Regions from separate parts of the Delftia sp. WSY_16 genome, predicted to be linked through region 3. Evidence: predicted binding sites of a transcription regulator. Region 3 holds the regulator's gene; each other region holds the start of a gene.

Region 1 (7,700 bases), on a different contig from region 3:
TGAGAACGAAGCCGAGCACGTCGCGGTAGAAGGCCAGGGCCTTGTCCTGGTCGTCGACGAGCACGCTGGTGATGACGATCTTCATGGAATGCTCCTTGTGTCGCTGCGCAGGGCACGCACCGGGTACACACCTGCCACCACCGGCATGCCGCTATTTCAGCAGGAAGGTGACGGGCACGCGCGTCCACATGCTGTCCGGCACGCCGTCGCGCGTGCCGGGGACAAAGCGCCACGTCCGCACGGCGTCCAGCGCCTCCTGGTCGAGCAGAGGATAGCCGCTGCTGTCTGCCACATCCACGGCCAGTGCCTTTCCGCTGGCGCCCACCAGAACCCGCAGCACCACCTTGCCTTCCTGCTCCAGCCGCCTGGCTTCCTTGGGATAGGCCGGCATCTTGTTCTCGCTGGCCTGCCTGTCAGGCACAGGCTGCACCACGCCTGCCGCAGCCGGGCCGCCGGCCAGCAGGCCCAGGGTCAATGCAAGGATGGCGCAGCGCATGCGGGGCATTCGGAAGGCTCCTGGATGGGGGCGGGATGGGGGACTGGATGGGGATGGGATGGCAGTCGCGGACTGGTGCGGCCCCGGATCATCGCATGCCCTCCACCCGCCACCAGCGCGGCAGCAGCGCCTGCACCTCGCCGCGCCGATAGCGGTCGTCGATGAGAAAGACCACGCCGCGGTCGCGCTCGCTGCGGATGACGCGGCCTGCGGCCTGGACCACCTTGCGCAGGCCCGGGTAGAGATAGCTGTAGTCATAGCCCTTGTCCGCGCCGAACTGGCGGTCCATGGCGCGCTTCATCTCTTCGTTCACGGGATTGACCTGGGGCAGGCCCAGCGTGGCCACGAAGGCGCCGATGAGGCGCTCGCCGGGCAGGTCCACGCCCTCGGAGAACGCCCCGCCCAGCACGGCGAAGCCCACGCCCTGACCGGCTTCGGTGAAGCGGGCCAGGAAGGCCGCGCGGCCCTCTTCGTCCATGGAGGGGGTCTGCAGCCAGACCGGCAGATCGGGATGGGCACGCTGCAGGCATTCGGCCACGCGCTGCAGGTAGTCGAAGCTGCTGAAAAAGCACAGGTAGTTGCCGGGCCGGCGCGCGTACTGCGCGGCCACGAGATCGGCGATGGGCCGCAGCGAACGGTCGCGGTCGCGGTAGCGCGTGGAGATGTGGCCGGCCACCTGCACATCGAGCTGGTCGGCCTGGAAGGGCGATTCGGCCTCCAGCCAGTGCGTGCCTTCGGGCAGGCCCAGGATGTCGCGGTAGAAGTGCGGCGGGCTCAGCGTGCCCGAGAACAGCACCGAGGCATGGGCCGCCGCATGGCGTGCCGCCAGGTGGGGCGCGGGCACCACGCAGCGTATGCACAGCGTGGATGCCGGCGTGCGACGGGGGCCTGGGCGCCCGGGCAGCAGGTGGACATCGAACAGCGCATGGCCGCCGAACTGCTCGGCCAGCGCCATGAACTGCAGCGCCTCCCAGTAAAAATCCAGCACGGGGTCGCCGGGCAGCATGGGGCTGTCGGCATTGGCGTCGGCGATGGCGGCCACGGCGCGCTGCGCGGCGCCCAGCAGGCCTGCGGGCACTTCCTCATGGGCCTGGTAGCTGGCGGTCTGCTCCCTGTTCAGCGCACTCCAGCTTCGGCTGAACCGGTCCAGCGCCTTGCGCACGGCACCGGTGGCCGACTTGCGGGCGGCCGCCAGTGCGAACTGCGACAGCTCGGCCGTGTACATGCGGCGCGCGCGCTCGAGCAGGTTGTGGGCTTCGTCCACCAGCACGCCCACCTTCCATTGCTGGGCCTGGGTGAGCGCGTACAGCATGGCGGCGCTGTCGTAGAAGTAGTGGTAGTCGGCCACGACCACATCGCTCCAGCGCACCAGTTCCTGGGCCAGGTAGTAGGGGCAGATGTCGTGCGCCAGCGCCACGGCACGCACGGCAGGCGGGTCCCAGGGCACCTGCTGCAGCGCGGCGGCGCGCGCGGCGGGCAGGCGGTCGAAGAAGCCGCGCGCCAGCGAGCAGGAGTCGCCGTGGCAGGCCTTGTCGGGATGCTCGCAGGCCTTGTCGCGCGCCAGGATGGCGAGCACGCGCAGCCTTGCGGGTGGCGAGGGTGGCGAGGGCGGAGGTTGTGGCGCAGCCGGTTCCTGCGGCGGTGGCTGGTGCTGCTCGGCGATCTGCCGGTTCACGCTGGCCAGCGCCTGCAGCGCCAAGCCATGGCCCGTGCCCTTGGCCGTGAGGAAGAACAGGCGGTCCAGGCCCTGGTCCGGCATGGCCTTGAGCATGGGGAAGATGGTGCCCAGCGTCTTGCCGATGCCCGTGGGCGCCTGCGCCATCAGGCACTGGCCGCCCTGCTGCGCGCGCGCCACGCGATAGACGGCCACGGCCAGCTCGCGCTGGCCCGCGCGAAAGCCCTGCATGGGAAAGCGCAGCGCGGCCAGCGCCGCCTCGCGCGTCGCGCGGTGGGCGGCCTCGCTGCGCGCCCAGTCCAGGAACAGCGCGCATTGCTGCTCGAAGAAGGCGCGCAGCGTGGCCGCGTCTTCCTCCTGCACCAGCACGGTTTCCTCCGAGTTGCCCACGTTGAAATACACCAGGGCCACGCGCAGCCGCTGCAGGCCGCGCGCCTGGCACAGCAGATGGGCGTAGATGCGCGCCTGGGCCCAGTGCAGGGCGCGGTGGTGGGCGCGCACGCCCTCGATCTGGCCCCGGTAGGTCTTGATTTCCTCGAGCTGGCCAGCCCCGGCGTCGAAGCCGTCGGCGCGGCCGCGCACGCGCAGGTCGCCGTATTCACCGGCCAGGCTGATCTCGGTCTCGTAGTCCTTGCCCCTGCGCGACTGCACCAGGCTGTGGCCGGCCATGCCCTCCAGTGCGCTGGGCGCGGGCGTGAAGCGCAGGTCCAGGTCGCCCGCGCGCGCCGTGAACTCGCACAGCGCGCGCACGGCCACGGTGTAGCTCACGCGGCCTCTCCCAGCGGCTGGCCGCGCCACTGCACATGGCACACGCGCACGGGAATGCCGTGCTCGGCACAGTACTGCAGCCAGCGGATCTGGTTGTCCTGCAGCTTGTCGCCGGGGGCCTTGGCCTCGACCAGTTCGTAGCGGCGCTCGGCCGGCCAGAAACGCACCAGATCGGGAAAGCCCGTGCGGTTGGCCTGCACGTCGCGCAGCAGCCGCGCAAAGAACAGCTTGAGGTGGGCGGCCGGAATGCAGTCCAGCGCCAGCGCAAGCAGCGGCGCGCTCAGCGTGCCCCAGAACACGAAGGGCGACTGCAGGCCCTGCTTGTCGGCATGGCGCTGCACGATGACCTCGCGCCAGCTGCCATCGTCCAGATGCGCCAGGCATTCCTCGAACAAGGCTGCGCGCCGCTGCACGAAGTCGGGCGCGGACAGGTCGGCCGGGCCGCTCTGGAACGGGTGGAAGAAGGCGCCCGGCAGCGGCGCGAAGATGGCCGGCCAGCACAGCAGGCCGAACAGCGAGTTGATGAGCGCGTTCTCCACGTAGAACACCGGCGCGGAGTCGCTGTGCCAATGGTCGCGCAGCACGTATTCGACCGATGCGGGCCGCGCCGGCAGCTCCAGCTCCACGTCCATGCGCATCTGCGCCACCACGGGCGCCAGCGCCGCCGCACGCCCGCGTGCGCCCTGCCCCAGGCTGCGGCGCAGGCGCGGCAGCATGCGCGCCACGCGCTGTAGTTCCTCGTCGCTCTCGGGCTGGGCCTGGGCGGCCTGGGCCAGCGCCATGGCATCGGCAAAGCGCTCCATGCGCTCGTACACACGCATGCGCCGGTGGCGGGCGCCGGGGTAGCGGCTTTGCGCATAGGCCTGCTCGGCACGCTCCCAGTCCTGCATGCGTTCGCAGGCCTGGCCTATGCGCAGCAGCACCTTGGCGCGGCGCTGCTCCAGCCAGGCATTGCCGCTGGCGCAGCCGGCCACCTGCTGCAGCAGCGCATCGATCTCCACGCCCTCATCCAGCGCCGCGCGGCAGGCCTGCAGGGCCAGGTAGCCATCGACATCGTCACGCGACTGGAAGGCCCGTGACGCCGCATCGAAGGCCACGGCCTCGTAGCGGAACACGCCCAGGTCGGCCAGCACGAATTCCGACCAGTCCTGGTAGAGGTTGCCGAAGAACATCAGCCGAAAGCGCTCGCACAGCGCGCCCACCATCACGCGCCAGGCGGCTTCGCCGGCTCCGACGCCCTGGGGCTGCCACTGCGCATAGGGCCTGGGCGCCTCGTGCAGGGGCTGCAGGGCCTGCAAAAGCTCGGCCTTGCGCAGGCCTGAGTGAACGGGTGCGCCTGCGAACAGCTGCAGCAGCTCGGGCTTGGTGTGCAGCGCAAACAGCTCCTCCAGCGCCATGGGGTGGTCCGCGTCCAGCCAGCCAAGATCCAGCAGGGGCGCGGCCGCGTCAGCAATGGCGGGAATCTCTTCATACACCAGCTTGCCGGCCCGAAACCAGGGCCCGCGCCGCATCAGCAAACGCACCATCAGCGCCTGCGAGGGCTGGGGCAGCTGCGTGAAACGGGTGAGGAATGCCTGCTCGGGCGCGTCCAGCAGATCGCCGTAACGCTGGCCAATCCAGTCCAGCGCGCGCTGGAAGTTGTGCAGGTAGTAGAAGCGGTGGGGAGGGAGCATGGGCCTGGCAGATCGGGCAGCCAGGCCGCTCGAAAACTGTATCTTTATACAGTCATCATAGCAAAACAGGAGTGACCACTTCGGAGGGAAGCGCGCTTGTCTGCAGGCTGGCGCAAGCCCAGAATTGCATCTGTTTTGATGACAGAGGGCCCGCCATGCGGATCACCGTGACGATCGACGATGCCTTGTACGAAGAAGCCCTGAAGATGTTGGAGCCAGGCATGGACGAGGCAGATCTGTTCCAACAGGTCCTCAGAACTTTCGTGAGGGTGCAGGCAGCCAAACGCCTCGCAGCACTTGGCGGCAGGGCAACCGATATGCCGGACTCCCAGGAGATTGCGTGTCGCTGGCCCTCGCCTACAGACTAGCTTTCCACCAAAGGCAGCACGATGCGCAACGCATGGCAGCATGCGTATTGACCACTCCCTGCCAGAAGGACCAGGGCATGGCGGCGATACGGCCACACGCTGCCCTGGAACCCGCTCTCAGATCACTTACGGATTGGCTATCACCTCGTCAGCATCCGACCAATAGCTGATCAGGCGTGTATAGACAAAGCCGGCGGCAGGCTTGTTGGGATCACTGATGCTGAACAATACCACCTTGCCTGCGTCACGGGAGTCATAGTTGGCCGAGTAATCCGACCAGAAGGTTGGCAGGCTGAATACGGTCTGGCCCGTACTCTTGTCCGTTGCCCGGACTGCGTGGCCGATGCTGCCGTTCTTGGAAATGCTTTCGATCACCAGTCGATACCAGCGCAGTTCCTCGAGCTTGGCCTCGCCGATGGCACCACGCGGATATTGAGCGGACGGACGATGGTGCGAGTCACCGTTGTCCTTGGTGTTGGTGATCTCAATTTCCTCAAGCGCCACGCTGCCTGGCGAATAGCCCCAATTGCCCGCAATGACAGCACCGCCACGGTTGTCACCCGCCACACTGTATGAGCCTTTGTGCCTGGCAATGATGCCCATGTGGCAAGCGGCCAGATAGCCATCGCTGAAGCGCACATCCATCACGATGGTGTGGCGGTTGTTGGCAGGGTTGTAGTTGGCAGGACGCCCCGTGTTGTCGAACACGAGCGCATGCGGATTGATATGCCGCGAATCGTAAACAAGAGGGAAACCCGTCGTGCTTTTGTACTGCTGGATGTTGTCCGGCGGCATGTACTGATCCGAGACGAGAACCTTGGAAACTTGAGCCATGGAGGCCTCCTATTCAATGGATGGAGTCGAAGGCGCTCGGCGGCACTCGGGTGGGGGGTTCGCTTGGACCCTCAGGGAATTCAACGTGCCGCAACGCGGGCACTTGATGTTCAGTAGCTGAAAGACGCCCATGGCGAGCTTTCGATTGCAGTTCGCGCATCTCACTTCCTGCTCCATGCGCTGCCTCACTGCAATGGTTGAAACAACATGCCGTCGGACACCAGAAATGGCAACGTACCGCCGCTGAGAAGGACGGCGTTGAAGCCGACAGGAGAGCAACTGGCAAAACAAAACATGAGGCCTCGGCACAGTGGATTTCAGGAAGTCCGCCGTATGGCTTGGGCGGACTTTTATTGTGCTGGCGCGAAACCTGTAGGTAAAACTATGCCGGACGTAGCTGCACCGCTTACGTCGAGCAAGCCTGTGGTCGCGAGACAGCCGCCTGCACGCGCTGGCCCAGCGGTTTGGCATTGCCTGCCGGAGCGTCTTGCCGTAGGGCCGGTTTCCCTGCTTCTCGAAGGGCTGGCCCCGCGCACGGCGCACGCGCGGGTTCGCACAAGCGCGCGACACGCGCTAGAAATCCGGACTGCGCATCCTCGACAAGGCGTCCTGCCGATTGGCGGCTCCCAGCTTGCGGTAGATGTTTTCCAGGTGCCGCTTCACCGTGCCTGCACGCAACTCCAGCATGGTGGCGATTTCTGCGTTGGTGTTGCCGTTGGCGACCCATTGCAGCACTTCACGTTCGCGCGGGCTCAGCACGTCGGCAGCCGGCGAGCCCGGTGAGAGCGCCTGCCATGCCGCCTGGCTGATTCGCTGCTGCTGGCTCAGGCGCCGCCACTGCGCCTGCGCATGCGGCCCCAGCAAGGTCAGCGCCATGCGCTCCGCAGCCGTGTAGCCGCGCGAGGCGCGTGTGACATTGAGGGTCAGCATCGCGCCGTGGCCCAGGTCCACGTCCAGCGCGAGTCCGTCCTGCTGGCCCACCTGGGAGTAGGCCTGGGCATAGAGCGCCGTACGTTGCCATTGCCCGCGAGTCAGCAGGTCGGAAATGCTGGCGGCCTGCGTCTGGCGCTGCCGATACAAGGGGTTGTCGGCCAGATGCCGGTGCACCGCAGCGTTGACTTCGGAGGAAATGGCCCGCACCGGATCGTAGGCCGTGCAGCCACGGACTTCCGCAATGCCGGAGAAATCCACCACCCGAATGTCACCCGGCACCACCAGGCGCAGCGCGTGCAGCAAATGCGTGGCCAGCGCGTGCAGATCGGGCGCGCCGTGCACCGCGAGGATGGCCTGATTGAGTTGCCCCAGTTGCTGCGTTGACAGGGTCATGTCGCGAAATCCAATGGCGTGCTCGAGGTGCTGGCGATAGGTGGGCCGGCTGAGGCCGCATTTTCAGGCCTGCGATGTGCCGTCGGCACATTTTCACGATCTTCGCAGAAAGCTAAGGTCACGCGGTCCGCAACAACAGCGCGCGGGTCTGCCCGGGACACGCAGCGCAACGGGAGGAACCGTGCACGCTTTTCTTCACAGACCCCTTCGACGCCTCCGGCTTCTGGCAGTGCCTGGCGCGCTGTGCAGCCTGCTGGCACTCAATGGCCAGGCCGCGACCATCGTGGTCAATACCACGGACAACACGCCCGGTGCAGCGGACTGCAGCCTGAATGAGGCATTGACCAGTGCCCAGATGGATGACGGCAGTTGGGGCAACGGCGCATGCATATCGGGCAATGGCGCGGACACCATCGTGTTCGACCCGGCCGTCTTTCCGGCAGGCAGCCTCACCGCCATTGCATTGGCAGGCCATTCCATCGACCTCAACTTCACCACCTCGGACATCACGATCGACGGGGACCAGCGGGTGGCGCTCGATGGGGGCAATGCCTCCCGCC
Region 2 (7,700 bases), on a different contig from region 3:
GTCGAGCAGCAGGCCCGTGATCTTGGACAGGCGCGCCTCGGTGTAGCGCATGGCCGCTGCGCCGTCACCGTCGCGGCTGCCGAAATTGCCCTGGCCATCGACCAGCGGATAGCGCTGGTTGAAGTCCTGGGCCATGCGCACCAGCGCGTCGTAGGCCGACTGGTCGCCGTGCGGGTGAAAGCGACCCAGCACATCGCCGACCACGCGCGCGCTTTTGACCGGCTTGGCCGCCGTGTTGTGGTTGGGGCCGCTGTAGCTCAGGCCCATGCGGTCCATGGCGTACAGAATGCGCCGCTGCACGGGCTTGAGGCCGTCGGTGACATCGGGCAGTGCCCGGCCCTTGACGACAGACAGTGCGTATTCAAGGTAGGCGCGCTGTGCGTACTGGCCCAGGTCCAGGGCATCGCCGGCCGCCTGTTGGGCCAGATCCAGAGTGTTTTGATCGCTCATGAAGAAATTCGTGATCTCAATAAATGCAGTGAAGGCCGCTCATCGCGGCGATGGCAGCCCTGTGGACAAGGTCATCCGTATCCGGGGCGCTGTGCCAGGCTGTGCCGCCACCGGCGCTGCCTGGCCCGCACGCTGGCGCCCGCCCTGCAGCTGCTCGTAGATACCGAGCACGGCCTTCACGTAATTGCGGGTTTCCTGATAGGGAGGAATGGCCTGCCCCGCACGCCGCACGGCACCCTCGCCCGCGTTGTAGGCGGCCAGCACCAGGTCCAGCCGCCCGGGGAACAGCCCCATCAGATGGTTGAGGTAGCGCGCGCCGGCCGGCACGTTGATGGCCGGGTCGGCCAGTTGCTGCTGCACGCTGCGCTGGCGGCTGGCCTCCACGCCGAAGCGCTGGGCCGTGGCCGGCATCAGCTGCATCAGGCCGACTGCGCCCTTGGGCGAGATGGCCTGCGCGTCAAAGCCCGACTCGACGGCAATCACGGCCTTGAGCAGGTCGTAGTCCACCCCCGTGTGGTCCGCCGCCTTGCGCAGGTGGCCGCGCACGCTCTTGTAGCGCGGCGAGATGTCGAAGAAGCTTTGCATCCGCGTGCTCGCCTGCAGCCTGCGCCCGGCATCGCTGCCGCCGTCATCGTCGGCAGCGGCCTCGGCTTCCACCAGCGGGGGCTTGAGTCCCTGCTCGGTGCTGTCATACAGCGAGCCGCGGAAGTAGAGCTTGTAGCGCTCGTCCAGCGCCTGCGCGGCGAAGTGCGTGATGCCGCGCTCGTCCACGAAGGCCCAGAGATCGGCATGCGCGGGCTGCGCCCCCCCCCACAGCGCCAGGGCCGCGCCCAGCGCTGCAAGCGCGCGCGCGGCAGCGGCGCGCGCAGGGTGCGGGCGGTGCGGAAGGTGCTGTGGGGCAGCCGGGCGCAGGGGCATGGGGATCAGATATCCACTTCGATGGCGTCGCCGTGCAACTCCATCAGCTCGCGGCGCGCCGCAGCCTCGCCCTTGCCCATCAGCTTGGTGACGACCTGCTCGGCCGCCGCAAAGTCCAGATTCATGAACTGCACGGGCAGCAGGCGGCGCGTGTCGGGGTTGAGCGTGGTTTCCCACAGCTGCTCGGCATTCATCTCGCCCAGGCCTTTGAAGCGGCTGATCTGGCATTTCTCGCGCGGCACGCCATCCTTGGCGGACTTGTCGAGGATGGCGGTCAGCTCGCCCTCGTCCAGCGCGTACATCTTGGCTGCTGGCTTCTTGCCGCGCGCAGGCACATCGACGCGGAACAGCGGCGGAAGCGCCACATGGATGTGGCCGGCCTCGATGAGCTTGGGGAAGTGGCGGAAGAACAGCGTGAGCAGCAGCACCTGGATGTGCGAGCCGTCCACGTCGGCATCCGAAAGAATGCAGATCTTGCCGTAGCGCAGGCCGGACAGGTCGGGCGTGTCATGGGGGCCATGCGGGTCCACGCCGATGGCCACCGAGATGTCGTGGATCTCGTTGTTGGCGAACAGGCGGTCACGGTCGACTTCCCAGGTGTTGAGCACCTTGCCGCGCAGGGGCAGCACGGCCTGGGTTTCCTTGTCGCGTCCCATCTTGGCGCTGCCGCCGGCCGAGTCGCCCTCGACCAGGAAGACCTCGTTCAGGCTCAAGTCGCGGCTTTCGCAATCGGTGAGCTTGCCGGGCAGCACGGCCACGCCCGAGCCCTTGCGCTTTTCGACCTTCTGGCCCGCCTTCTGGCGGGTCTGGGCGGCCTTGATGGCGATCTCGGCCAGCTTGCGGCCCCATTCCACATGCTCGTTGAGCCACAGCTCCAGCGCAGGGCGAACGTAGCCGCTGACCAGGCGCACGGCATCGCGCGAGTTCAGGCGCTCCTTGATCTGGCCCTGGAACTGCGGGTCCAGCACCTTGGCATTGAGCACGTAGCTGGCGCGCGCGAAGACGTCGTCAGGCATGAGCTTGACGCCCTTGGGCAGCAGCGAATGCATCTCGATGAAGGCCTTGACCGCCTGGAACAGGCCGTCGCGCAGGCCGCTGTCGTGCGTGCCGCCGGCCGTGGTGGGGATCAGGTTGACATAGCTTTCGCGCAGCGGCGCGCCATCCTCGGTGAAGGCCACGCACCAGGCGGCGCCCTCGCCTTCGGCAAAGCTGTCGTGGTTGCGGTCGGCAAAGCCCTCGCCTTCGAACAGGGGGATGACGGCCTCGCCATGCAGGCTTTGCTGCAGATAGTCGCGCAGGCCGCCCTTGAACTGCCAGGTCTGGGTGTCGCGCGTCTTCTCGTTGACCAGGGTCACCGACACGCCGGGCATGAGCACAGCCTTGCTGCGCAGCAGATGCATCAGCTCGCCCATGGGCAGCTGGGAGGATTCGAAGTAGCGGGCATCGGGCCACACGCGCACGGTCGTGCCCTGCTTGCGCTCGCCCGCGGCCAGCGGCCGCGATTGCAGGGGCTCGACCACGTCGCCGCCCGAGAAGGCGATGGTGGCCACCTTGCCCTCGCGGTGGATGCAGGCCTCAAGGCGCGTGGCCAGCGCATTCGTGACCGAGACGCCCACGCCATGCAGGCCGCCCGAGAAGCTGTAGGCGCCGCCTTTGCCCTTGTCGAACTTGCCGCCCGCATGCAGGCGGGTGAAGACCAGCTCCACCACGGGCGCCTTTTCCTCGGGGTGCATGCCGAAGGGGATGCCCCGGCCGTCGTCCTCGACGCTGTAGGAGCCGTCGGAATGCAGGGTGAAGCGGATTTTCTTGCCGAAGCCGGCCAGCGCCTCGTCGGCCGCGTTGTCGATCACCTCCTGCAGCACATGCAGGGGGTTGTCGGTGCGCGTGTACATGCCGGGACGCTGCTTGACGGGCTCCAGGCCCTTGAGCACGCGTATCGAGCCTTCGGAGTATTCGCTGGCGGAAGTGGGAGATGGTTTGACTGCCATGGGGGCGGATTGTAGTGCGCGGCCCGGCTCAGTGCTGGATACATTCACAGTCATTGACATTGACTATCCCGAAAAGGCCAGTGCCGCCAAGGGCTACGAAGTGCCGCGCTGGCGCATGGGCGACCCATGCGTCGCAGCGCAAAACCCGGAGTTTCGCTAAAGTTTGCCGCATGCACAAAAACAACCAACCCATGTCCATGGTGCAGATACTGCTGTGCGGGGGCGCAGTCGTGACGCTGTCCATGGGAATCCGGCACGGCTTCGGCCTGTGGCTGCAGCCCATCACCCAGGAGATGGGCTGGACGCGCGAGTCCTTCGCGCTGGCCATTGCCATCCAGAACCTGTCCTGGGGCGTGCTCGGCATCTTCGGCGGCATGCTGGCCGACCGCTTCGGCGCCTTCCGCGTGCTCCTGGTGGGCGCGCTGCTGTATGCGCTGGGCCTGGCCGGCATGGCCATGGCGCCCACGACAACCTGGTTCGCCCTGACGGCCGGCGTGGTGATAGGCGCAGCCCAGGCCGGCACCACCTATGCCGTGATCTACGGCGTGCTGGGCCGCCAGATTCCCGTGGCGCGGCGCAGCTGGGCCATGGGCGTGACGGCGGCGGCGGGCTCCTTCGGCCAGTTCTTCATGGTGCCCGTGGAAGGCAGCCTGATCTCGAACTTCGGCTGGTCCAACGCCCTGCTGCTGCTGTCGCTGTGCGCCCTGATGATCATTCCGCTGGCCTTCGGCCTGCGCGAGCCGGGCTTCACGGCCGGCAATACCCGACCCGTGCGCGACCAGAGCGCGGGCCAGGCCGTCGCCGAAGCGCTGCGCACGCCCAGCTTCGTGCTGCTGACGGCCGGCTACTTCGTCTGCGGCTTCCAGGTGATGTTCATCGGCGTGCACATGCCCAGCTACCTCAAGGACTACGGCCTGGCACCGCAGGTGGCCAGCATCTCGCTGGCGCTGGTGGGGCTGTTCAACATCGTTGGCACCTACGTGGCCGGCAACCTGGGCCAGCGCCTGCCCAAGCGCTACCTGCTGTCCACCATCTACTTCACGCGCTCGGTGGTGATCGTGCTCTTCCTGCTCGCGCCGCTGACGCCCTGGTCGGTCTACATCTTCTCGGCCGCCATGGGACTGCTGTGGCTGTCCACCGTGCCGCTGACCAATGCCACCGTGGCCCAGATCTTCGGCGTGCAGCATCTGTCCATGTTGAGCGGAATGGTGTTCTTCAGCCACCAGGTCGGCAGCTTTCTGGGTGTCTGGCTGGGCGGCTATCTGTATGACCACACCGGCAGCTACCAGGTGGTCTGGTACCTGGCCATCGGCCTGGGCGTGGCCGCCGGCCTGCTGAACCTGCCGATACGCGAAGCCCCGGTGGCAAGGCCGCGTGCGGCGCAGGCGGCGGCCTGACATGACGACAGCCACCACGCCCCGCCCACAGCTGCTGCGCAGGCTGGCGCTGTGGGCCGCCGTGCTGCTGGTGCTGGGCCTGGTCTTCATGCTCTATCTGCAGCCCGAGTTCATGCTGGGCATGGCCGACCAGCTCTGGGCCTGCTTCTGAAATTGAAGCGCGGCAAAGGCCTGGCGGCACAATGGCGGCCGCTTTCAATTCATTTCCGAAATTTCACATGCACGCAGCCACGCCGCCTTCGCCCTGGATCCAACGCTGGTCGCATCTTCTGGCACCCGAGGCCACCGTGCTCGACGTGGCCTGCGGCCCTGGCCGCCACATGCGCTGGTTCCATGCACGCGGCCATGCAGTGACGGGCGTGGACCGCGATGCCCAGGCCCTGGCCGGCCTGCAGGGCGTGGGCGAGCTGCTGTGCGCCGACATTGAAAACGGCCCCTGGCCCCTGCCCGGCAGGCAGTTCGGCGCCGTGGTCGTGACCCACTATCTGTGGCGCCCGCTGTGGCCGGCGCTGCTGGGCAGCGTGGCCCCCGGCGGCGTGCTGCTGTACGAAACCTTTGCCCAGGGCAACGAGGCCTTCGGCAAGCCTTCCCGGCCCGATTTCCTGCTGGCGCCCGGCGAGCTGCTGCAGGCCTGCGCGGGCTGGCACATCGTGGCCTACGAGCACGGCCAGCTGGGCGAGCCCGATCGCGTGGTCCAGCGCATTGCGGCACTGCGCCCCGATACAACAGGCCGGGAACCCGTGGCCATGCTGGCGCATCAGAAGGCGTCAGGCTCTGCAATCGCCTGAATCCCTACAGGCGACCGCCTTGGGCCTGCCTCCGACACTCGTTAGAATGATCCTTTCCCGTTTTTTCTTGCGGACATGACATCCTCCTCCGTCGCTCTCACTGGCAGCATCGTTGCCCTCATCACGCCCATGCACGAGGACGGTAGTGTTGACTACCCGGCGCTGCGAAAACTCATCGACTGGCATGTGGCCGAGGGCACGGACTGCATCGGCGTGGTGGGAACGACAGGCGAATCCCCCACCGTCAACGTGGAGGAACACTGCGAAATCATCCGCGTGTCCGTCGAGCAGGCTGCGGGCCGCGTTCCCGTGATGGCAGGCTGCGGCGCCAACAGCACGCACGAGGCCATCGAGCTGGCCCGCTACGCCAAGAAGGTCGGTGCCGACAGCCAGCTGCAGGTCGTGCCCTACTACAACAAGCCCACGCAGGAAGGCCAGTACCAGCATTTCAAGGCCATTGCCGAAGCGGTGGGCGACCTGCCTGTGGTGCTCTACAACGTGCCCGGCCGCTCGGTGGCCGACATGCAGCACGACACCGTGCTGCGCCTGGCGCAGATTCCCGCCATCATCGGCATCAAGGAAGCCACGGGCAACATCGAACGCGCCCAGTGGCTGATCCGTGAAGTGCCCGAAGGCTTCGGCGTGTACTCCGGCGATGATCCGACCGCTGTGGCACTGATGCTGTGCGGCGGCCACGGCAACATCAGCGTCACGGCCAACGTGGCGCCGCGCCTGATGAGCGATCTGTGCAAGGCGGCCCTGGCCGGCGACGTGCGCACCGCCATGGACATCCAGATGCGCCTGATGCCTGTGCACAAGAACCTCTTCGTCGAGGCCAACCCCATTCCCGTCAAGTGGGCCGCAGCCCGCCTGGGCCTTTGCGGCCCGGCCATGCGCCTGCCGATGACACCCCTGAGCAAGAATCTGGAAGCCACCGTGGAAGCCGCCCTGAGCTCCGCTGGCCTGCTGTGAGGCGCCCCGCCCCACCGACCGAACGCACCAAGGATATTCGCGTGAAACAGCCCATTGCACGTCTGAGCCTGCTGAGCCTGGCCATCGGCCTGACAGCCTGCACGACCACGTTCCAAGAGAGCAAGATCGACTACAAGAGCGCCGGCAAGCAGCAGGCGCCCACCCTGGAAGTCCCGCCAGACCTGACACAGCTGTCCACGGACTCCCGCTACGCCGTGCCCGGCGGCGTGGTCTCCGCCGCCGCCATGGAAGCCAACTCCAAGGCGCAAAAGCCGGCAGAGGGCCGAACGGCCACCGCCGCCCTGGGCGATGTGCGCATCGAGCGCAATGGCGAGCAGCGCTGGCTGGTGATCAAGCGTCCGGCCGACCAGCTGTGGGAGCCCGTGCGCGACTTCTGGCTGGAAAACGGCTTCATCTTCACCACTGAAGACCGCCAGCTCGGCATCATCGAAACGGATTGGGCCGAGAACCGCGCCAAGATCCCGCAGGACGTGATCCGCAAGACGCTGGGCAAGGTCTTCGATGGCCTGTACTCCACCAGCGAGCGCGACAGGTTCCGCACCCGCCTGGAGCGCTCGGCCGACGGCTCCACCGAGGTCTACATCACGCACCGCGGCATGCAGGAGGTGTACACCAGCGCCCAGAAGGACCAGACCATCTGGCAGCCGCGCCCCTCCGATCCGGAACTGGAAACCGAATTCCTGCGCCGCCTGATGGTCAAGCTCGGCGTGAGCCAGGAGCAGGCCGACGCCGTGGCCAAGGCCAACACCACCACGGCAGCCGCCACCGGCAGCGTGCGCATGGAATCCGCCAACGGACAGCCCGTGCTGCAGATCGACGAAGGCTTTGACCGCGCCTGGCGCCGTGTCGGCGTGGCCCTGGACCGCACGGGCTTCACCGTGGAAGACCGCGACCGCAGCCGCGGCATCTACTTCGTGCGCTATGTGGCGCCCGATGCCAAGGTCGAGCCCAAGGGATTCTTCAGCAAGCTGTTCAGCCGCTCGCCCGACGCGGCCGCGCCGGTCAAGTACCAGATCCAGGTGCGCAGCGAGGGCGACAAGTCCACGGTCACCGTGCTCAACACCCAGGGCCAGCCAGAGACCTCGGCCAATGCCCAGCGCATCGTGCGCGTCATCACCGACGACATGAAGTAGGCGATCCTCACGTCGGGATTAAGGCGGCAGCCC
Region 3 (7,700 bases):
CCTGGACGACGTGACCGGCGAGCCGCTGGTGCAGCGCGAGGACGACAAGGAAGAAACGGTCAAGAAGCGCCTGGACGTCTACAGCAGCCAGACCCGCCCACTGGTGGACTACTACCGCGCCTGGGCCGAGAAGGAAGCCGCAGCAGCCCCCAAGTACCGCGCCATCAGCGGCCTGGGCTCGGTGGAAGACATCACCCAGCGCGCCCTGGCAGCACTGGCTGAATGACGCAGGCCATGCGCCAGACCCCAGAAAAGCACCCGCCGGGTGCTTTTTTGTTGCCCGCCTGCATCTGAAGCGCCGGCGACGCCCGGAGGATCAGTCGCGCGGCTGCGCGGCCAGCGCCAGCATCATGGCAATCCGCGCCTTGGCCACGGGCAGTTGGACCAGATCGGCCTCTGCGGGGTCCGTGCCAAGCCCCGAGGCAACGGGCAGGCCTTCGGCGCAGCGCGTGCCCCGCCAGATCCAGACGCCTTTGTCGCGCGCACGCAGCAAGGCCGCTTCCATGCTTTCGTGAACGGTCGCATTGCCCGTGCCGGCCACCACGATGCCGCGCACGCCTGCGGCCACCAGCGCATCCACGCCGCAGGCTCGCGCCAGGGCACTGCTGAACACCACCTCGACCCAGGGCAGCTCATCCAGCGCCAGCAGGTCAGACAGCGCGGGAGCGGAAATCACCATCCGCGCAACGGGGGCGACCGGCGTGACCGGCGCATCAGGCACCAGCCAGCGCACGCGTCCTTCCTCCACCACGGCCTGCGGGCCACCTTCCATGGAGCGCATGGCCTGCAGTCGGTAAGGGTGGACTTTTTGCACCTGGGCCGCCGCATGCACTTCGCCGCCGGCCACCACCCACACACCGCTGCGCCCGCCGCTGGCGGCCACGGTCACGGCATCGCGCAGATTCTGCGGTCCGTCGGCCAGCAGGGCCGTGGCCGGGCGCATGGCGCAAGTGAGCACGATGGGCTTGGTGGCAGGCAGCAGGCTGTGCAGCAGCCAGGCCGTCTCTTCCAGCGTGTCCGTTCCATGCGTGATCACCACGGCGCGTGTGTCCGCATCCTCCAGCGCCTGCGTGCAGGCACGCAGCAACGCGCGCCACACGGGCCAGTCCATATCCTTGCTGTCCACCTGCGCGATCTGCTGCGTCTGCACAGGCCCCAGCGCCTGCTGCTCCAGATCCGGCACGGCATCGAGCAGCGACTGCACCGTGATCTGTCCGGCCTTGTATCCCACTGCCTGCGACTGCGAATCCGCCCGGCCGGCGATGGTGCCGCCCGTGCCAAGAATCACCAACTTTGACTGCCCCACTTGCACCTCTTGGAAAACTGGTTAAAAATACAGATACTGTATAAATCATCAGATGACTTCTCTGCCTGTCATCTGAATTCAAGGACCGGACGCACGCCATGCTCGACCATCCCAAGCTCACCGCCCGCCAGCAACAGATCCTGGACCTGATCCAGGCCGCCATCTCCCGCACGGGCGCGCCCCCCACCCGCGCGGAAATCGCCAACACGCTGGGCTTCAAGTCCGCCAACGCAGCAGAGGAACATCTGCAGGCCCTGGCCCGCAAAGGCGTGATCGAACTGGTCAGCGGCACCTCCCGCGGCATTCGCCTGCGTACCGACACCGTGCGCAACATCAATGCCGCACGCGGCACCAGCTTCGGGCTGCCGCTGTCGGCCCTGGCGCCGCTGATGCTGCCGCTGGTGGGCCGCGTTGCGGCGGGCTCGCCCATTCTCGCCCAGGAACATATCGACCAGACCTATTCCGTCGAACCCAGCCTGTTCCAGGTCCGCCCGGACTATCTGCTGCGCGTGCGCGGCATGTCCATGCGCGACGCGGGCATCATGGACGGCGATCTGCTGGCCGTGCAGTCCGCGCATGAAGCCCGCAACGGGCAGATCGTCGTGGCACGCCTGGGAGATGAAGTCACCGTCAAGCGCCTGCGCCGCACCACGCAGGGCGTGGAGCTCCTGCCGGAAAACCCCGATTACCCGGTGATCCGCGTCGCTCCCGAAGAGGCCTTTGCCATTGAAGGCCTGGCCGTGGGGCTGATCCGCAACAGCATGTCCATGTAAGCCGGACGGGCAGCCCTGCACGGGTTGCCACCCCCTATTTCATGCACCGCCCAGGTGGTAGGCGCGAAGCCTTGCAGCTTCGCCCTTGGCGGAGCTTTGCCCGCAAACCGCAATCCTGCCTGTGTCCATGCCTCTTTGAAATACGCCAACAGGAGTCGTCACATGGGATTCGCTCTGCCAACACTGTCTTCTCTGTCCTTCCTGCGCCTGGCACAGGGCATTCGCCTGCCCGCCGCCGCCATGGAGCCCGCCATGCGCACCATCCAGCCCGAATCGCCTGTGCAATCCGAGCAGGCGACCATCCTGTCCTTCAGCAAGGCACGCCGCCGCAGCCAGCAGCGGCGCAGCAAGTCAGCACGGCTGCCAGAACACAGGGATGCGCAGCTGCTGCTGCCCCTGCAACCCGAACTGCCCTCCCTTCCGGCAGATCAGGCCCTGCCTTCGGGTCTGCGCATCATCCAGCGCTCGCCGCAGGAGCAGCCCGAATGCCTGTTCATCTCGGGCCGCATGGCCGATGTCTGTGCCGCCCTGGAACGCATGGAAGCGCACGGCGCGCAGACACCGGCCTGAGGTCGCCCTGAGACCAACCCGTCCACCCGGTCTGCGAGAGCCCGGGCCTGTCTCTTGCCTTGCCCAGCGGCAGGGGCTGCGCATCAGGCCCTGACAGCCGCCGGTGCAGCACTTCCCTCGCTGCGCCGATTGCGCATGCACCACGCCTGCGCCGCGGCAACGCACAGAATGCACAGCACGACGCTCAACGAAAAACGCAGTCCGCGCGCATCGGACAGCATGCCGAACAACGGCGCCACCATGCCACCCATCGACATGGCCAGCCCCAGGGTCAGCCCGCTGGCCGTGGCCTGGTTGCGCGGCAGATAGTCCTGGGCCAGCGTGACCTGGGCGGCAAACGGAAGAAACATGCACACGCCCAGGGCCATGGTGCAGGCCAGCGCCATCCATGGCGTGGAGGCCAGGGCCAGGGCCGCCAGAGCAGGCAATGCCAGCAGGTAGCCGGCGCGGATGGCCTGCATGCGCCCCCGGCGATCTGCAAGCGTGCCCCCCAGCAAAGTACCCACCGCCGCAGCGGCTGTGAATGAGGTCAGCGTGGCCGCTCCCATGAAGTCCGAGCCGCCCAGCTCGCGCGTCACGAACATGGGCAGGGTGGACAGCACCGTCACATAGGGAATCGACCAGCAGACGATGACCCCGCACAGCAGGAAGAAGGCGCGCCAGTGGTTGGCGGGCAATTCGCCCTGCGCCACGGCCGGGCGCCGGGTGGCGCAATGGTCCTTGGCTCCATCCCGCCAAGTACAGGCATACCAGAGCACCAGCATGGCCGCTGCAGGCAGGGCCAGCATCCAGCTGCGGTGCAAGGCGCCTGCGCCCACCACGGCCGCAGCCAGCATGGGAGCGAACGATGCTCCCGCCGTTCCGCCCACCGAAAACACGCTCATCGCCTTCTGCGAGCTGCCGCCCGCCATGCGGGCCGCCACCGTTGCGGACGGATGGTAGGCCGCGATCCCCAGGCCGCACAGCACGGCAGCCAACCAGCTGACCCAGTAGTCCGGGCTCATGCCCACCAGGGCCAGGCCCAGGGCGGCCACCACAAAGCCGGCCGGCACCATCCAGGGCCGTGGCGACCGGTCGGCATACAGGCCGAACAGCGGCTGGACCATGCTCGACAGGCCCGTGGCCGCCAGCATCAGGCCGCTGGCTTCCGTATAGCTGTAGCCGCGCTCCAGCACCATGAAGGGCAACAGCGCAGGAACCAGTCCCTGGTAGAGGTCGTTGATGGCATGCGTGCCCGTAAGCAGCCCCAGACGTGCGCGGTTCATGCCCTGCCTCCTGTCACGTCCGTCATTCTCGAAAGGGAAATCATCTCCATACCTGCCACTTTCCTGCGGATTGAAAGTGGGTCATCGTAGGAAGTGCATGATCTGCATTCCTGCTACGAAGCAACAACAATCGTCGAGAAAATGACAACCCGGCAAAGTGGCCCACTTTCCCATGCCCGCACCCGCGCCTGCCTGGATGACGTGCCTGCGGCCGCTCCATTGCCCCCGCACGGCGAGCACACGGCCCGCCCGGTCGTGGCCTTTGCCACAGACATGGCGGCCGGCGCTGCCATCGCACCGCATGCCCACCGCCGCGGCCAGCTGCTGCATGCCACCGAGGGAGTGATGCTGATCCGCGCGGATTCGGGCAGTTGGGTCGTCCCCCCGGGATGCGCCGTCTGGGTTCCACCACAGGCCCTGCACGCCATCCACATGGCCGCCGGCCCCGTGGCCATGCGCACCGTGTTCGTGGAGCCGGGGCTGCGGCCCGGCCTGTGGCAAGACTGCCGAGTGATGCAGGTCACGCCCCTGCTGCGCGAACTCGTGCTGGAGGCCATCGAGCTGCCCATGGACTACCCGCTGGGCGGCAGGGAGGAGCGTGTCATGCAGTTGATCCTCGACGAAATGGAGCGCGCCCGCGCCCTGTCCTTGCACGTGCCCATGCCCCGGCATGGCGCCCTGGCCGCCTGCTGCCGCAGCTTTGTGGACGACCCATCGCAGGACGCCGGCCTGGCCAGTTGGGCACAGCGGCTGCACATGCATCCCCGCACGCTGGCACGCCTGTTCCTGCGCGAGACCGGCATGAACTTCGGCGCATGGTGCCGCCAGGCCCGTCTTCTGCTCAGCCTGCCCCGGCTGGCCGCTGGCGCCTCGGTCCTGGAAGTGGCGCTCTCCCATGGATACGACAGTCCCAGCGCCTTCACCGCCGTCTTCCGGCGCAGCTTTGGCGCTCCGCCCAGCGCCTACCAGCGCAATCGCCCGGCGCAGGGCCGGCGTGGAAGTTCCGCCAGCATCTCCCTGTAGCGCACATGCAACAGAAAGATACCCAGTCCTCAGGAGTAAAGCCTGCGTGAAAGATAATTGATAAGCATTCTTATTATCTTTTGCAACCGAGACCGCCACGTTGCCCATCTCGGCTTCTACGCCCGGCCTCCCCGCTTCTTTCGCACAAGCCCTCTCCGTGCACAGCCTCTACCAGAATCACCATCCCTGGCTGGAAAGCCTGCTGCGCAAGCGCCTGGGCAACCGTGACGATGCGGCCGACCTGGCCCAGGACACCTTCGTGCGCCTGCTGCGCTCGCCAGTGCCGCAGCAGGACATCCGCGAGCCCAGGCGCTACCTGGCCACCATCGCCCGCGGCCTGGTCACCGACCTGTTTCGCCGCCGCACGCTGGAGCAGTCCTATCTGAACTATCTTGCACAGCTGCCGCAGTCGCTGGCGCCTTCGCCCGAGGAGCAGGCCATCGTCCAGCAGACCCTGCTCGACGTGGACCGCATGCTCCAGGGCCTTGCACCCAAGGTGCGCGAAGCCTTCGTCCTGTCCCATTTCGAGGAACTGAGCTACCCCGAGATCGCCGAGCGCCTGGGCGTGTCGCTGCGCACCGTCAGCAACTACCTGACCCGGGCGATGGAGCATTGCTGCCTGGTCCTGGCATAGCCACATGGGCGAGGGATCTTTGGAAAGCAACGACCGACGGGCCTTGCATGAGGCCGCTGCCTGGCACGTGAAACTGCGCGGCACCGCGGTGACGCCAAGCCTGCAGCAGGCATGGACGGACTGGCACGAGGCCGACCCCGCCCACCAGCGCGCCTGGCTGCGCGTGCAATCCGTCACCGCACAGCTGTCGCATCTGCCCGCACCCTTGGCGCGCCAGGCGCTGGGCCGCCGCTCCGACCCCAATCGCCGTTCTGCGGTGCGTGCTGTGGCCCTTGGTCTGGGCAGTGGTGCCACGGCCTGGCTCGCCTGGAAAGGCGCGCCGCTCGAGCACTGGCAGGCAGCTCATCGCACCGCCACTGGCGAGCGCCGCGACCTGACGCTGCCCGACGGCTCCCTGGTGGCCCTGGATACAGCCACCTCCGTGGACGTGGCTTTCGACGACCGCCAGCGCCTGCTGCGCCTTTACCGCGGCCGCATCCTCGTCGCCACCGGGCCAGACGCACTGGGCCGCCCCTTCAGTGTGCAAACCCCGCAAGGCCATGTACTGGCCCTGGGAACGCGCTTCACGGTCCATGTCGCGGACGACGGCCTGTGCCATGTCAACGTGCAGGAAAAGACCGTGCGCCTGCAGCCCCTGGACAGCGAAGCCACCCCCACCGAGCTGCAGGCCGGGCAACACGCCGCCTTCTCGGCCAGCGCCGCCCAGCCACCCGCGTCTGCCGATCCCTTTGCCGCCAGCTGGCACGAAGGCGGACTGATCGCGCTGGACATGCCGCTGGGCCAGCTGATCGACGCCCTCGCCCGCTACCGGCCCGGCTACCTGGGCTGCACGCCCGAGGTGGCAGGCCTGCGTGTCTCGGGCGCCTTTCCCGTGGACGACACCGATCGCGCCCTGGCCGCGCTCGTCAGCCGCTTCCCCTTGCAGTTGAGCACCCGTACACGCTATTGGGTGCAAGTGCAGGCACGGTCTGGCGGGGATTGAGTAGGCGATCTAGGAGGCGTTCCAGTGGGCGAGCCGGCGGCCGCACGGCCTTTGCGGTCAGGCCCGCACATACGGGTGATGCACCACGTCGAAGCCCTCCTGTGCGCAAGGCGCGACAAAGTAGCTGGTGATCAGGTCGAACTGCTCATCGCTGGCCTGAAAGGGATGATCCCCCGCCGCATTGCGCGCACGCAGGCGCTGCTTGCAGACCTCATCGGGCACATCCAGGAAATGCAGGCGGTGGGAGGCACCCACCCTCTCGAACACGCTGCGCGCCCAACCTCTGCCTTCCAGCGTGTTGGCAGGAAAGTCCAGCACCACTGAAACGCCGGCATCCAGCAGCGCCTGCACATGCGCCCCCATCAATCCCTTGAGCCGCGCGCTGCAGCGCACATAGTCGGCCACCGACTGCATCTCGCCAGGATACAAACCGGCCAGCCAGGAATCCTCGCTGACCAGCACCGTGCCGGGCTGCGCCGCCAGTTGCCGTGCCAGCGTCGACTTGCCCGAGCCGATCTTGCCGCAGACCATGTGCAGCGTGGCCGGCCGCGCAGCGCGGGAATCGGCCTGGGCGTCGTCCGCATGGCGGGACGGTTCGAAAACCTGCATATCCATCTCCTGAAAGGCTTGTGAAAACCCTGGAGGCGGAATGAAAAAACCCGCCTCCTCTGGGCGGGTTGCATGGCGCCGAAGGCCGCTGGCTAACCCACCATCCAATGGATGGTGCGAATAATCTGCGTTGCGTTCAGGCGGGCCATGGCGCACAGCATAGCGCAATCAGGGCGCCTCAATGGGCCACCATCCGCACCAGCCCCAGCCCCGCAAACAGCGCGGCAACGCCCAGCACCAGCGAACCCAGCGCATACAGCACGGAAGCGAGCCAGTCGCCGCGCTCGTACAGCATGCCGATCTCCAGTGCGTAGGTCGAAAACGTGGTGAAGCCGCCCAGAATGCCCGTGGTGATGAACAGCCTCGCACTCTGCGGCAGCGAAGTCTTGAGCGCAAACCACTCCACCACCACCCCCATCACGAAAGCGCCCAGCACATTGATCGCCAAGGTGCCCAGCGGATAGGCACTGCCCACCAGCCGCAGTGCAAGCAGGTTCGAGCCATGCCGTAGCGCGGAGCCGAGGCCGCCGCCCACGAA

What was found. The regulator LexA, encoded in region 3, represses DNA repair genes until DNA is damaged. The targets are predictions, from matches to a motif close to ACTGTATNNNNATACAGT.
Region 1: a site for LexA is predicted at 4,648-4,665, ahead of ACF8O7_RS16190 (VRR-NUC domain-containing protein). Genes of this name have one in related genera too.
Region 2: a site for LexA is predicted at 3,390-3,407, ahead of ACF8O7_RS10185 (DNA topoisomerase IV subunit B). Genes of this name have one in related genera too.

Annotation. Positions count from the first base shown of each region.
Region 1 covers NZ_JBICKS010000030.1:161,434-169,133, forward strand. The annotation lists gene ACF8O7_RS16175 (VOC family protein) at 1-85, opposite strand, end outside; gene ACF8O7_RS16180 (energy transducer TonB) at 152-505, opposite strand; gene ACF8O7_RS16185 (helicase C-terminal domain-containing protein) at 585-2,939, opposite strand; gene ACF8O7_RS16190 (VRR-NUC domain-containing protein) at 2,936-4,612, opposite strand; gene ACF8O7_RS16195 (DUF2191 domain-containing protein) at 4,768-4,980, shown strand; gene ACF8O7_RS16200 (hypothetical protein) at 5,107-5,814, opposite strand; gene ACF8O7_RS16205 (Com family DNA-binding transcriptional regulator) at 5,824-6,285, opposite strand; gene ACF8O7_RS16210 (helix-turn-helix transcriptional regulator) at 6,388-7,140, opposite strand; gene ACF8O7_RS16215 (Ig-like domain repeat protein) at 7,370-7,700, shown strand, end outside.
Region 2 covers NZ_JBICKS010000019.1:167,510-175,209, forward strand. The annotation lists gene parC (DNA topoisomerase IV subunit A) at 1-450, opposite strand, end outside; gene ACF8O7_RS10180 (lytic transglycosylase domain-containing protein) at 490-1,368, opposite strand; gene ACF8O7_RS10185 (DNA topoisomerase IV subunit B) at 1,374-3,356, opposite strand; gene ACF8O7_RS10190 (MFS transporter) at 3,527-4,753, shown strand; gene ACF8O7_RS10195 (hypothetical protein) at 4,755-4,904, shown strand; gene ACF8O7_RS10200 (bifunctional 2-polyprenyl-6-hydroxyphenol methylase/3-demethylubiquinol 3-O-methyltransferase UbiG) at 4,972-5,541, shown strand; gene dapA (4-hydroxy-tetrahydrodipicolinate synthase) at 5,617-6,513, shown strand; gene bamC (outer membrane protein assembly factor BamC) at 6,555-7,667, shown strand.
Region 3 covers NZ_JBICKS010000040.1:268,277-275,976, reverse strand. The annotation lists gene adk (adenylate kinase) at 1-226, shown strand, start outside; gene ACF8O7_RS20955 (asparaginase) at 317-1,306, opposite strand; gene lexA (transcriptional repressor LexA) at 1,405-2,079, shown strand; gene ACF8O7_RS20945 (hypothetical protein) at 2,242-2,649, shown strand; gene ACF8O7_RS20940 (MFS transporter) at 2,733-3,914, opposite strand; gene ACF8O7_RS20935 (helix-turn-helix transcriptional regulator) at 4,056-4,937, shown strand; gene ACF8O7_RS20930 (sigma-70 family RNA polymerase sigma factor) at 5,095-5,571, shown strand; gene ACF8O7_RS20925 (FecR domain-containing protein) at 5,576-6,553, shown strand; gene ACF8O7_RS20920 (ATP-binding protein) at 6,611-7,162, opposite strand; gene crcB (fluoride efflux transporter CrcB) at 7,341-7,700, opposite strand, start outside.